2 regions of the Stenotrophomonas sp. YJH_SMC_119 genome follow, and region 1 is predicted to be linked to the other one. Evidence: predicted binding sites of a transcription regulator. Region 1 holds the regulator's gene; the other holds the start of a gene.
The links. The regulator HrcA, encoded in region 1, represses chaperone genes, less so after heat shock. The targets are predictions, from matches to a motif close to TTNGCACTCNNNNNNNNNGAGTGCNAA.
Positions count from the first base shown of each region.

Region 2: AC5P6S_RS12800 (co-chaperone GroES) is a predicted target of HrcA. The motif match lies at 3,523-3,549, and genes of this name have one in related genera.

Region 1 covers NZ_JCAFRP010000004.1:120,126-125,545, reverse strand. The annotation lists gene dnaK (molecular chaperone DnaK) at 1-119, opposite strand, end outside; gene grpE (nucleotide exchange factor GrpE) at 302-817, opposite strand; gene hrcA (heat-inducible transcriptional repressor HrcA) at 881-1,945, opposite strand; gene recN (DNA repair protein RecN) at 2,061-3,722, shown strand; gene AC5P6S_RS08165 (LysR family transcriptional regulator) at 3,832-4,749, opposite strand; gene AC5P6S_RS08160 (SGNH/GDSL hydrolase family protein) at 4,847-5,420, shown strand, end outside.
Region 2 covers NZ_JCAFRP010000007.1:150,169-155,588, reverse strand. The annotation lists gene AC5P6S_RS12815 (serine hydrolase domain-containing protein) at 1-683, shown strand, start outside; gene AC5P6S_RS12810 (DUF6445 family protein) at 712-1,323, opposite strand; gene groL (chaperonin GroEL) at 1,458-3,107, opposite strand; gene AC5P6S_RS12800 (co-chaperone GroES) at 3,189-3,476, opposite strand; gene AC5P6S_RS12795 (endonuclease) at 3,789-5,420, shown strand, end outside.

The DNA of each region.
Region 1 (5,420 bases):
ACGATCGACGGGGTGGTGCGATCGCCTTCCGAATTCTCGATGACGCGGGCCTTGCCGCCGTCCATGATCGCCACGCACGAGTTGGTGGTGCCGAGGTCGATACCAATGATCTTGCCCATGGGGGAGACTCCTGAGGATGCTTGTTGGTGTCAGTCCGGCCGTTCGGCCGGTGGATGAATACGATGTGGGGGAGGCTCGTGGAACATTCAAGCCGTCTCCCGAACGCTGTGTTCAGCGCCTGGAAAACCTTGCCAGGCATGGCCTGGCACAACCGGGACCGGGCAAAGCCCGGCCTGGTCCATCAATCGGCGGCCACCACCACCAGCGCCGGCCGCAGCAGGCGCTCGTTGAGCAGGTAGCCCTTCTGGAACACGGTCACCACGCTGCCCGGGGCGGCGCCCGGCGTCGGCACCTGGCTGATGGCCTGGTGGTGTTCCGGGTTGAACGGCTGGCCGATCGGGTCCAGCAGGACCAGTCCGTTGTCGGCGGCCACCTTCAGCAGCTGCTTGTAGGTCAGCTCCAGGCCTTCGCGCAGCGGGTGCGGTTCGTCGCCGGCGGCCTTCAGGCCGGCATCCAGGCTGTCGAACACGGGGAGCAGATCGCCCAGCAGCTTCTCGTTGGCGAACTTGCGGGCCTGTTCGATGTCACGGGCAACGCGCTTGCGCTGGTTCTCCAGGTCGGCGCGCTCACGCAGGGCATCGGCCTTGACCTGTTCGATTTCGGCGCGCAGGCGCTCGACTTCGTCGTTGACGCCGGCGGTGGCGGCCGCATCGGCGGCACTCTGCTGGGATTCGATATCTGGCTGTTCGTGGTTCATGTCTGGGTCCCTGGCGGTCAATCTCCGCCTCCACCCACCCTAGTGTGGGCGGGATGCTGCGTTTCAAGCGTCGGATGTTCCCGGCGGGCGGCCGGCTGGCGAAAACGCCGCGCCCAGCACATCGGCGGTAGCCTGGACCAGCGGGATCACGCGGTCGTAGGCCATCCGCTTGGGGCCGATCACCCCCAGCACGCCCAGCACCTGACCATTGGCCGTGTAAGGGGCAGTGACCAGCGAGACGCCCTGCAGCGGCATCATCCCGGTCTCCTCGCCGATGAAGATGCGCACGCCGGGCGCCTGGATGGTCCGCTCCAGCAGCTGCAGGATCTCGCGCTTGCTGGAGAACAGCTCGAACAGCTCGCGCAGGCGCTCCAGGTCGGACAGGTCCTGCACCCCCATCAGGCGGGTCTGGCCGGCCACCAGCATGTCGTCGGCCGCCGGCTGCAGGGCCTGCTCGGCCAGCTCGATGCTGTGCGCCAGCAGCTGTTCCAGCTCGGAGCGGGCATCGCGCAGTTCCAGCAGCAGTCGGGTGCGGATCTCGGCCATCGGCAGGCCGGCGAAATGGGCATTGAGGTAGTTCGCGACCTGCTCCAGCTGGCCCGGCGCGAACTCCTGCCGGGTCTCGATGACGCGGTTCTGCACCTCGTTGTCGGCAAACACCAGGATCGCCAGCACCCGGCGCCCGTCCAGCGCCACGAAGTCGATCTGGCGGAAGGCGAACTGCTCGCGTCGCGGCGCGCTGACCACGCCGACGAAGTGGCTCATCGCCGACAACAGCTCCGAGGCGCTGCCGAGCAGGGCCTGGGTGCTGCCGCCGCCAGCCAGTTCCTGGCGCAACCGGGCCAGCTCGCCTTCGCCCGGCGGCTGCATCTGCAGCAGGCTGTCGACGAAGACCCGGTAGCCATGTGCGGTCGGGACGCGCCCGGCGGAGGTGTGCGGCGAGGCCAGCAGCCCCAGGTCTTCCAGGTCACCCAGGATGTTGCGGATGGTGGCCGGACTGACCTCCAGCCCGGCCACGCGCGCCAGCGTCTGCGAGCCGACCGGCTCGCCGTCCTGGATGTAACGCGCGATCAGCGTGCGCAGCAGATGGCGCGCACGCGGGGCAAGCTGGTCGGGAGAACCGTGCATGGAATCAACCTGTGAGACACGGACACTAGATAATGGCGGCGCATCACCTTGGCAAGTCATTGGACCTCCCTCGCCCGCGTGCTAGCGTTGCGCGGCTGCTGATACCCCCTTACCCATGCTCAGACATCTTTCGATCAAGGATTTCGCCGTCGTCCGCGCCACCGAACTGGAGTTCGGGCCAGGCATGACCGTGGTTTCAGGCGAGACCGGCGCCGGCAAGTCGCTGATGGTCGACGCGCTGGGCTTCCTGTCCGGCCTGCGCGCCGACAGCGGCGTGGTCCGCCACGGCGCCGCGCGCGCCGAGCTTTCGGCCGAGTTTGCGCTGGAGCAGCTGCAGGCTGCACGCCAGTGGCTGGCCGACAACGAGCTGGACGACGAGGAGCAGTGCCAGCTGCGCCGGGTCATCCGCGCCGATGGCGGTTCGCGGGCCTGGATCAACGGCCGCCCGGTGACCCTGGCGCAACTGGGCGACCTGGCCTCGCTGCTGGTGGAGATCCACGGACAGCACGAACAGCAGGCCCTGCTGACACGCCCGTCGCAGCTGGCCCTGCTCGACGCCTATGCGCGCAACGAGAACGAACGCCGCCAGGTGCGACGCGCCGCCGCGGCCTGGCAGGCATTGGTCGATGAATCGCTGGCGCTGTCGCAACAGGGCGACGTCAGTGACCGGATCGGCTTCCTGGAGCATCAGCTGCGCGAGCTGGACCGTGAAGACCTGGAGCCGGAGTCGATTGCCGCACTCGGCGCCAGCCACCGCCGCCAGGCCCATGCCAGCGCCCTGCTGAGCGCCTGCCAGGCCGCCAGCAACCAGCTCAACGGCGACGACGGAAACTCCGCGCTGGACCTGCTGCAGCAGGTGCGCCACGAGCTGTCGCGCCTGATCGAGCACGACCCGCGCCTGGGCGAGGTGGATGGCCTGATCGAGAACGCTTCGATCCAGCTGCACGAAGCCCTGTCGCTGCTGGATCGGGTGCATGACGACCTCGACGCCGACCCGGAACAGTTCGAGGAGAACGAGCGCCGCCTCGGCCGTCTGCACGACCTGGCCCGCAAGCACCGCGTGCCGATGGACGAGCTGGGTGCGCAGCGCGAGCGCATGCACGCCGAAGTGGAACAGCTGCGCGGCGCCGACGAACGCCTGCAGCGCCTGGCCGGCGAGATCGACAAGGCCGCCGCCGCCTGGCGCGCACAGGCCGAAGTGCTGACCGCCAGCCGTCGCAGCGCTGCTGCCGAGCTGTCGGCCACCACCACTGGCATCATCGCCGAGCTGGGCATGGGCGGCGGCCAGTTCCTGATCGAGCTGGAACCGCAGGACGCCGGCAAGCCCGACCCGCAGGGCGCCGAGCGCGTGGAATTCCTGGTCGCAGCCAATGCCGGCCAGCCGCCGCGCGCCCTGCGCAAGGTGGCCTCCGGCGGCGAACTGTCACGCATCTCGCTGGCCATCGAAGTGGCCGCGCTGGACCTGGATGCCGTACCGACCATGGTGTTCGACGAAGTCGACTCCGGCATCGGCGGCGCGGTAGCCGACATCGTCGGCCAGAAGCTGCGCGCGCTCGGCGAGAAGCGCCAGGTGCTGTGCGTGACCCACCTGCCGCAGGTTGCCTCCAAGGGCCATGCCCATTACCGGGTCAGCAAGGCCCCGGTGGAAGGCATGACCCAGAGCGCCGTGGAAAAGCTGGACAGCAAGGCGCGCGAGGAAGAGCTGGCGCGCATGCTCGGCGGCGTGGAAGTGAGCAAGGAAGCGCGCGCCGCCGCGCGCAAGCTGCTGCAGGCCTGAGGCCGGCAGAGCAGAGCGTGGGCCCGGCTTCCGCACGGTAGTGCCGGCCGCTGGCCGGCAACCGATGCGAGGGGTCGAAGATCGCGAGGTTGCCGGCCGGCGCCCGGCACTACCCCCGTGGCTGCGTCAGGTCGACGTTCTCCACCAGGAAATCAAGAAACGCGCGCACCCGCAGCGGCAGGTAGCCGCCCTGCCCCAGGAACACCGCGTGCACCTCTTCCAGGTCACCGGGGTTGGCCTCTTCCAGCACCGGCAGCAGGCGCCCGGCGGCAATATCCTGCTGCACCTGGAATGCTGCCAGCCGCGCCATGCCCAACCCACCCAGCACCAGCTGGCGCAGCGCATCGCCGTTGCTGGCGCGCGCGTTGCCACTGGGCAGCAGCATGCGTTCGCGCCCGTCCTGCAGCAGCGGCCAGCCCTGCATCGCGCGCGCATGGCCGATATCCAGCCGGTTGTGCGACTGCAGCTCCTCGGCAGTGCGTGGCAGCCCGTGCCGCTGCGCGTAGGCCGGTGCAGCCACGATCATCATCCGCGTCGCGCCCAGCCGCCGCGCCACCAGGCTCGAGCTCTTCAGCGGACCGGCCCGCACCGCCACGTCGGTGCGCTGCTCCAGCAGGTCGATCACCTCGTCGTTGAGGGTCAGGTCCACGCCTACCTGCGGATTGCGCTGCAGGAACGCCGGCAGCAACGGCAACAGGAAATGCTGGCCGAACGGCACGTTGGAATTGACCCGCAGGCGTCCACGCGGCTCGGCGTGAGCACTGGCACAGCGCTCGGCCTCGTCCAGGTCGGCCAGCACGCGCAGGCCGCGCTCGTAGAACGCGCAGCCCTCCGGAGTCAGCTGCAGCTGGCGGGTGGAACGCTGCAGCAGGCGCGTCCCCAGCCGTTGTTCCAGTCTCGCCACCAGCTTGCTGACCGCCGACGGGGTCATCTCCAACGTTCGGGCGGCTGCGGAAAAGCCCCCGGTCTCGATCACCCGCACGAACACTTCCAGTTCGCCGGATCGGTTGATGTCGGAGCGCGCCATGGCAATGAATCCAGTTCACAGATGATTGTCCATGCGCAGTCTAGTTCACAGATGAGTACGGAATCACCATGGCCTTCCCTCCACCCGGGATTGCCCGATGAATCGCTTCAGCCAGCTCGTCACCACCGCATTGATCGGCCTGTCCAGTGCCGCCAGCGCCGCCCCTGCGCCACACTGGGTCGCCAGCTGGCAGGCCAGCCCGCAACCGGTCTGGGGCCCGGAATTCCTGTTTCCGACCCTGGTCCCGGCTGCACTGCAGGACCAGACCTTCCGCCAGACGGCACGTATCAGCCTGGGCGGGTCTCGGCTGCGGGTGCGGCTGAGCAATGCCTACGGCACCCAACCACTGCGGATCGGGGCGGCGAGCGTGGCCGCCCGGGCGGGGGACACCCCGCAGCCGCTCAGTTTCGAAGGCCAGCCCGGGGTACTGATCGGCCCCGGGCAGGAACGGCTGAGCGATCCGCTGCCACTGACCACGGCTGACCGGCAGGCGCTGCAGGTCAGCGTCTTCGTGCCGGGGCCGATGCCGGTGCAGACGTTCCATTGGGAGGGCAGGCAGACCAGTTGGATTGCGCCTGGCGACCAGAGCCAGGCCCAGGCACTGAGCGGGGCCAGCAGCACCACGGCCCGCCTGTTCCTGGCCGGCATCGAGGTCGAGGCGCCGACCAGCG
Region 2 (5,420 bases), on a different contig from region 1:
GCCGGCTGAAGTTCCACTTCGATCCAGGCAGCCGCTACGGCTATTCCGGCGAAGGGCTGATCCTGCTGCAGTTCGTGATCGAACGCGGACGGCTGGGCGAGGATGTGGGTGCGTTGATGCAGCAGCGGGTATTCGACCGCTTCGGCATGACCCGCACCAGCATGATGTGGCGCGGGGACTTCGCCACCAACCTGGCCGACGGCTGGACCATGGAGGGCACCGCCGAGCCGCACGATGAGCGCAGCCGCGTGCGCGCGGCCGGTTCGATGGATACCACCATCGCCGACATGGCCCGTTTCGCCGCCGGCTACGTGCGCGGCGATGGGCTGTCAGCGACGATGCGCAAGGAGCTGGTGCGGCCGCAGCTGCCGATCACCACCGCCAGCCAGTTCCCCACCCTGCAGCCGGAGCTGCCGAAGGCGCTGCAGCGCAAGGACCTGGCGGCCGGCCTGGGAGTGGTGACGTTCCGTGGCCCGCAAGGCGCGGGCTTCTACAAGGGCGGCCACGATGATGCGGTCGGTAATACGCTGGTGTGCGTCGAGCAGCAGCAGCGCTGCGTGGTGATCCTGGGCAACGATGTGCGCGCCGAGGCGACCTTCCCGGCGCTGGTGGCCTTCGTGCTCGGCGACATCGGCGTACCGTGGCAGTGGGAGTACGGCGCAGCGAAGGCATTCGTGAAGTAGATCCACGCCATGCGTGGATGACCTCCCTTCAACGCGCCTGCTCGAAGAACATCAGGTAGACCAGCCGCCCATTCTCCGGCCGGTCGCCGAAGGCCGGGCCGGCGGTATGCCAGAACCACGGGCGCAGCAGCACCAGACGGTTGAAGCGCATCGGGATGCGCATGGTCATTTCCCACTGGCTGTCGTCGACGCTGTCGCGCTCGATGATGTCCCGATGCATGTCGCCGCCGTTGGCGTAGCCCAGCGCAGCCAGCTCGTGGGCGTTCAGCGCCATGCGCTCGGTGTTGGTGCGGCGATGGCGGAAGAACTCGGTACCCCCTTCGCAGTGCTCCGGGGCGCTGAGGTAGAGGATGCCGGACCAGTGCGAATGGTCGGTGTGCACCTTGGCGCGACCCACATCGCTGGCCAGGGTCAGCCGGAACTTGCCGTGCGACTGCAACGGATTGACCGGCCGCAGCGGCTCGTTGACCAACCGCGACGCGGCCTCGGACAGGCCGTCCAGCTCCAGCCGTTCGAGCGAATTACGCCCGGGGAATGCCCCCTCCTGCGCCGGGTAGGTCAGGCCCAGGCCGGCCTGGCGCAGGCCGTGTGCATCGGCTGGAGAAAGGAAGTCGTCGACGACGATGAACGAGGTAGGCATGGTCTGCGAGCGTAGCGACGCGGCGCCATGGCGGCAACCGGGCAACAAAAAAACCCCGCCTCGCGGCGGGGTTTTTCCTTGCATCGGGGAGACGCGCCGGCCAGGGCCGGCAACGTCCGACGCGGGCGTGGACCTTAGAAGTCCATGCCGCCCATGCCACCCATGCCGCCCATGCCACCGGCGCCGCCCATGGCCGGCTCGTCCTTCTTCGGAGCTTCGGCAACCATGGCTTCGGTGGTGATCATCAGGCCAGCGATCGAGGCCGCGTTCTGCAGCGCCGAACGGGTCACCTTGGTCGGGTCCAGGATGCCGAACTGCAGCATGTCGCCGAACTCGCCGGTGGCGGCGTTGTAGCCGAAGCTGCCGGTGCCTTCCTTGACCTTGTTGATGATGACCGACGGCTCGTCACCGGCGTTGGCAACGATCTCGCGCAGCGGGGCTTCCATCGCACGCAGGGCGATCTGGATGCCGTGGTTCTGGTCTTCGTTGGCGCCCTTCAGGCCGGCCAGCGCGGTGATCGCGCGGACCAGGGCAACGCCGCCGCCCGGAACCACGCCTTCTTCAACGGCCGCACGGGTGGCGTGCAGGGCGTCGTCGACGCGATCCTTCTTTTCCTTCATTTCGATTTCGGTCGAGGCGCCGACCTTGATCACGGCAACACCGCCGGCCAGCTTGGCCACGCGTTCCTGCAGCTTCTCGCGGTCGTAATCCGAGGAGGTGTCCTGGATCTGGGTCTTGATCTGCGCCACGCGTGCATCAACGTTGGCCTTGTCGCCGACGCCGTCGATGATGGTGGTGTTCTCCTTGGAGACCTGCACCTTCTTGGCGCGGCCCAGGTCCTTGATGGTGGCCTTCTCCAGCGACAGGCCGACTTCTTCGGAGATCACGGTGCCGCCGGTCAGCACGGCCATGTCTTCCAGCATCGCCTTGCGACGGTCGCCGAAGCCCGGAGCCTTGACGGCCACGACCTTGACGATGCCACGGATGGTGTTGACGACCAGGGTGGCCAGCGCTTCGCCTTCAACTTCCTCGGCCACGATCAGCAGCGGCTTGCCGGCCTTGGCGACGCCTTCCAGCACCGGCAGCAGGTCACGGACGTTGGAGATCTTCTTGTCGTGCAGCAGGATGAACGGGTCATCCAGGTCAGCGGTCTGCGACTGCTGGTTGTTGATGAAGTACGGCGACAGGTAGCCGCGGTCGAACTGCATGCCCTTGACCACGTCCAGCTCGTTGTCCAGGCCCGAGCCTTCTTCAACGGTGATGACGCCTTCCTTGCCGACTTCCTTCATCGCGTCAGCGATGATCTGGCCGATCGACTCGTCCGAGTTGGCCGAGATGGTACCGACCTGGGCGATCGCCTTGTCGTCGGCGGTCGGCTTGGAGATGTTCTTCAGCTCGGCGACGGCGGCCGAAACGGCCTTGTCGATACCGCGCTTGAGGTCCATCGGGTTCATGCCGGCGGCAACGGCCTTGGCGCCTTCGCGGATCAGGGCCTGGGCCAGCACGGTGGCGGTGGTGGTGCCGTCGCCGGCATCGTCGTTGGTGCGCGAAGCAACTTCCTTCACCATCTGCGCGCCCATGTTCTCGAACTTGTCAGCCAGTTCGATTTCCTTGGCGACGGAGACGCCGTCCTTGGTGATGGTCGGGGCGCCGAAGCTCTTTTCCAGCACGACGTTGCGGCCCTTCGGGCCCAGGGTGGCCTTGACGGCATTGGCGAGAACGTTGACGCCGCGCACCATGCGCGAACGGGCGTCTTCACCGAAACGAATATCCTTGGCAGCCATTGCATTTACCTCATTGGTAGCGCCGGACGATGCCCGGCGGCTGGGAGTTTGGGATCAGGTTGAAACAGGTCGCGCCGAGGCTCAGCCGATGACGGCGAGCACGTCGTCTTCGCGCAGGACCTTGTATTCGACGCCTTCGCTCTTGTACGAGCTGCCGGCGTACTGGCCATAGATGACCTTGTCGCCGACCTTCAGCGACGGCGCGCGCACGTTGCCGTTGTCCAGCGGCTTGCCCGGGCCGACGGCCACGACCTCACCCTTGGTGGACTTTTCCTTGGCCGAGTCGGGGATGACGATGCCACCGGCGGAGATTTCGTCGGCTTCGATCGGCTTGACCACAACGCGGTCGTGCAGCGGCTTGATGCTCATAGGAGACCTCTTAAGTGATTGATTGGTCTAAAAAAGTCCGGCGATGTTAGCACTCACCCCAGGCGAGTGCCAGAACCGCACGTGAAGAAACCCGACAACGTCGGGAGCAGGGCAGAGATGGAGCCCCGCCGCCCCCTTTCAAGGGCGGAATGAAAAAAATTTTTCCACCCGCGCGCCTCGGCCAAGGCGTCGGTCCTGGACAATTTCGGTGACAAGCGTCGCACTGTCAGATATCTGACGTTCATTTACGACAAAGTGTCACTGGATCGGCCTTAGGCTCGGTCAGGCATTCCCAATCACAAGGAGTAGTCGATGCGATTGCTGTCCCCGCTTGCCGCCGCCTGCCTGCTGGCACTGGCCGCGGCGCCGGCCCAGGCCGAGGTCTTCATCAACGAACTGCACTACGACGACAGCACCGCCGCCGGTGACGTCGGCGAAGCCATCGAAGTGGTCGCTACCGCAGGTGAAGACCTGTCCGGCTACCGCCTCTACCTCTACAACGGCAGCAATCCTTCGGCCGCCACGGTCTACGCCAACAACCCGGTCCCGGCCGGCACCGCCGCCGGTTGCGGCAGCGCCAGCATCGCCGTGGTCAACTACCCGACCAACGGCATCCAGAACGGCCCGAACGACGGCGTCGCCCTGGTCGACGCCAGCGGCAAGGTGGTCCAGTTCCTCAGCTACGAGGGCGCCATCACCGCCTCCGGTGGCCCTGCCGCCGGCATGACCAGCCAGAACATTCCGGTGGCCGAGACCAACAGCACGGCTCCCGGCACCTCGCTGCAGCTGACCGGCAGCGGCAGCCAGTACGCCCACTTCACCTGGGCCGAGTCGGCCAGGCAGACCTTCGGCAGCTGCAACAACGGCCAGACCTTCAGTGGCGGCGGCACCCCGGGCCCGAACACGCCGCCGTCGGTGTCCACCACCACCCCGGCGCAGGGCAGCAGCACCTTCCCGGCCGCCGCCGATCTGGAAGTGGTGTTCAGCGAGACGGTGAACTTGGCCAGCGGCGCGTTCGCGCTGAGCTGCGGTACCTCCGGCAGCGTGCCGCTGACCTTCCCGGCCAGCGGACGCAGCGTGAAGCTGTCCACCAACACCGCGCTGGTGGCCGGTGAAGCCTGCCGCTTCGACATCCGCGCCGCGCGCATCACCGACCTGCAGGGCGCACACCCGGCGGCCGACAGCCGCATCGCCTTCACCGTGGCCAGCACCGGCGGCAATCCGGACCCGGGCAACCCGGGTGTGCCGGCCGGCTACTACTCCAAGGTCAACACCAGCAGCCCGAGCCAGCTGCGCTGCTCGCTGCACGCGACAATCAAGGGCCACACCGCCTACCCGTACAGCGGCTCGGGCACCAGTACCTGGACCATCCTGGAGATCGCCGACGAGGACCCGAACAACCCGAACCGCATCCTCGACGCGTATCGCAACCGCAGCTACGCCAAGGTGACCGATCGCGCCGGCAGCGGCAGTGGCCTGAAGTACAACCGCGAGCACACCTGGCCGAACTCGCTGGGTTTTGCCACCACTACGGGTGACAAGGGCCTGCCGTACGCGCCGTATACCGACACCCACATGCTGTACCTGACCGATGCACAGTGGAACGCCGACCGTGGCAACAAGCCGTTCGGCAAGTGCGACGCCAGCTGCGGCGAGCGCGCCACCGAGGCCAACAACGGCCAGGGTGGCGGCAGTGGTGGCTATCCGGGCAACTCCAACTGGGTGCGCACGCCGGACGGCAACACCGGCACGTTCGAGGTGTGGGGCAAGCGCAAGGGCGACATGGCGCGTGCGGTGATGTACATGGCGATCCGCTACGAGGGCGGCAAGGATGCAGCCACTGGCCAGTCCGAGCCGGACCTGGAGCTGACCGACGACCGCAGCAGGATCGTCAAGACCAGCAGCTCGCCGGCCTACATGGGCCTGCTGTCGACGCTGATCGAC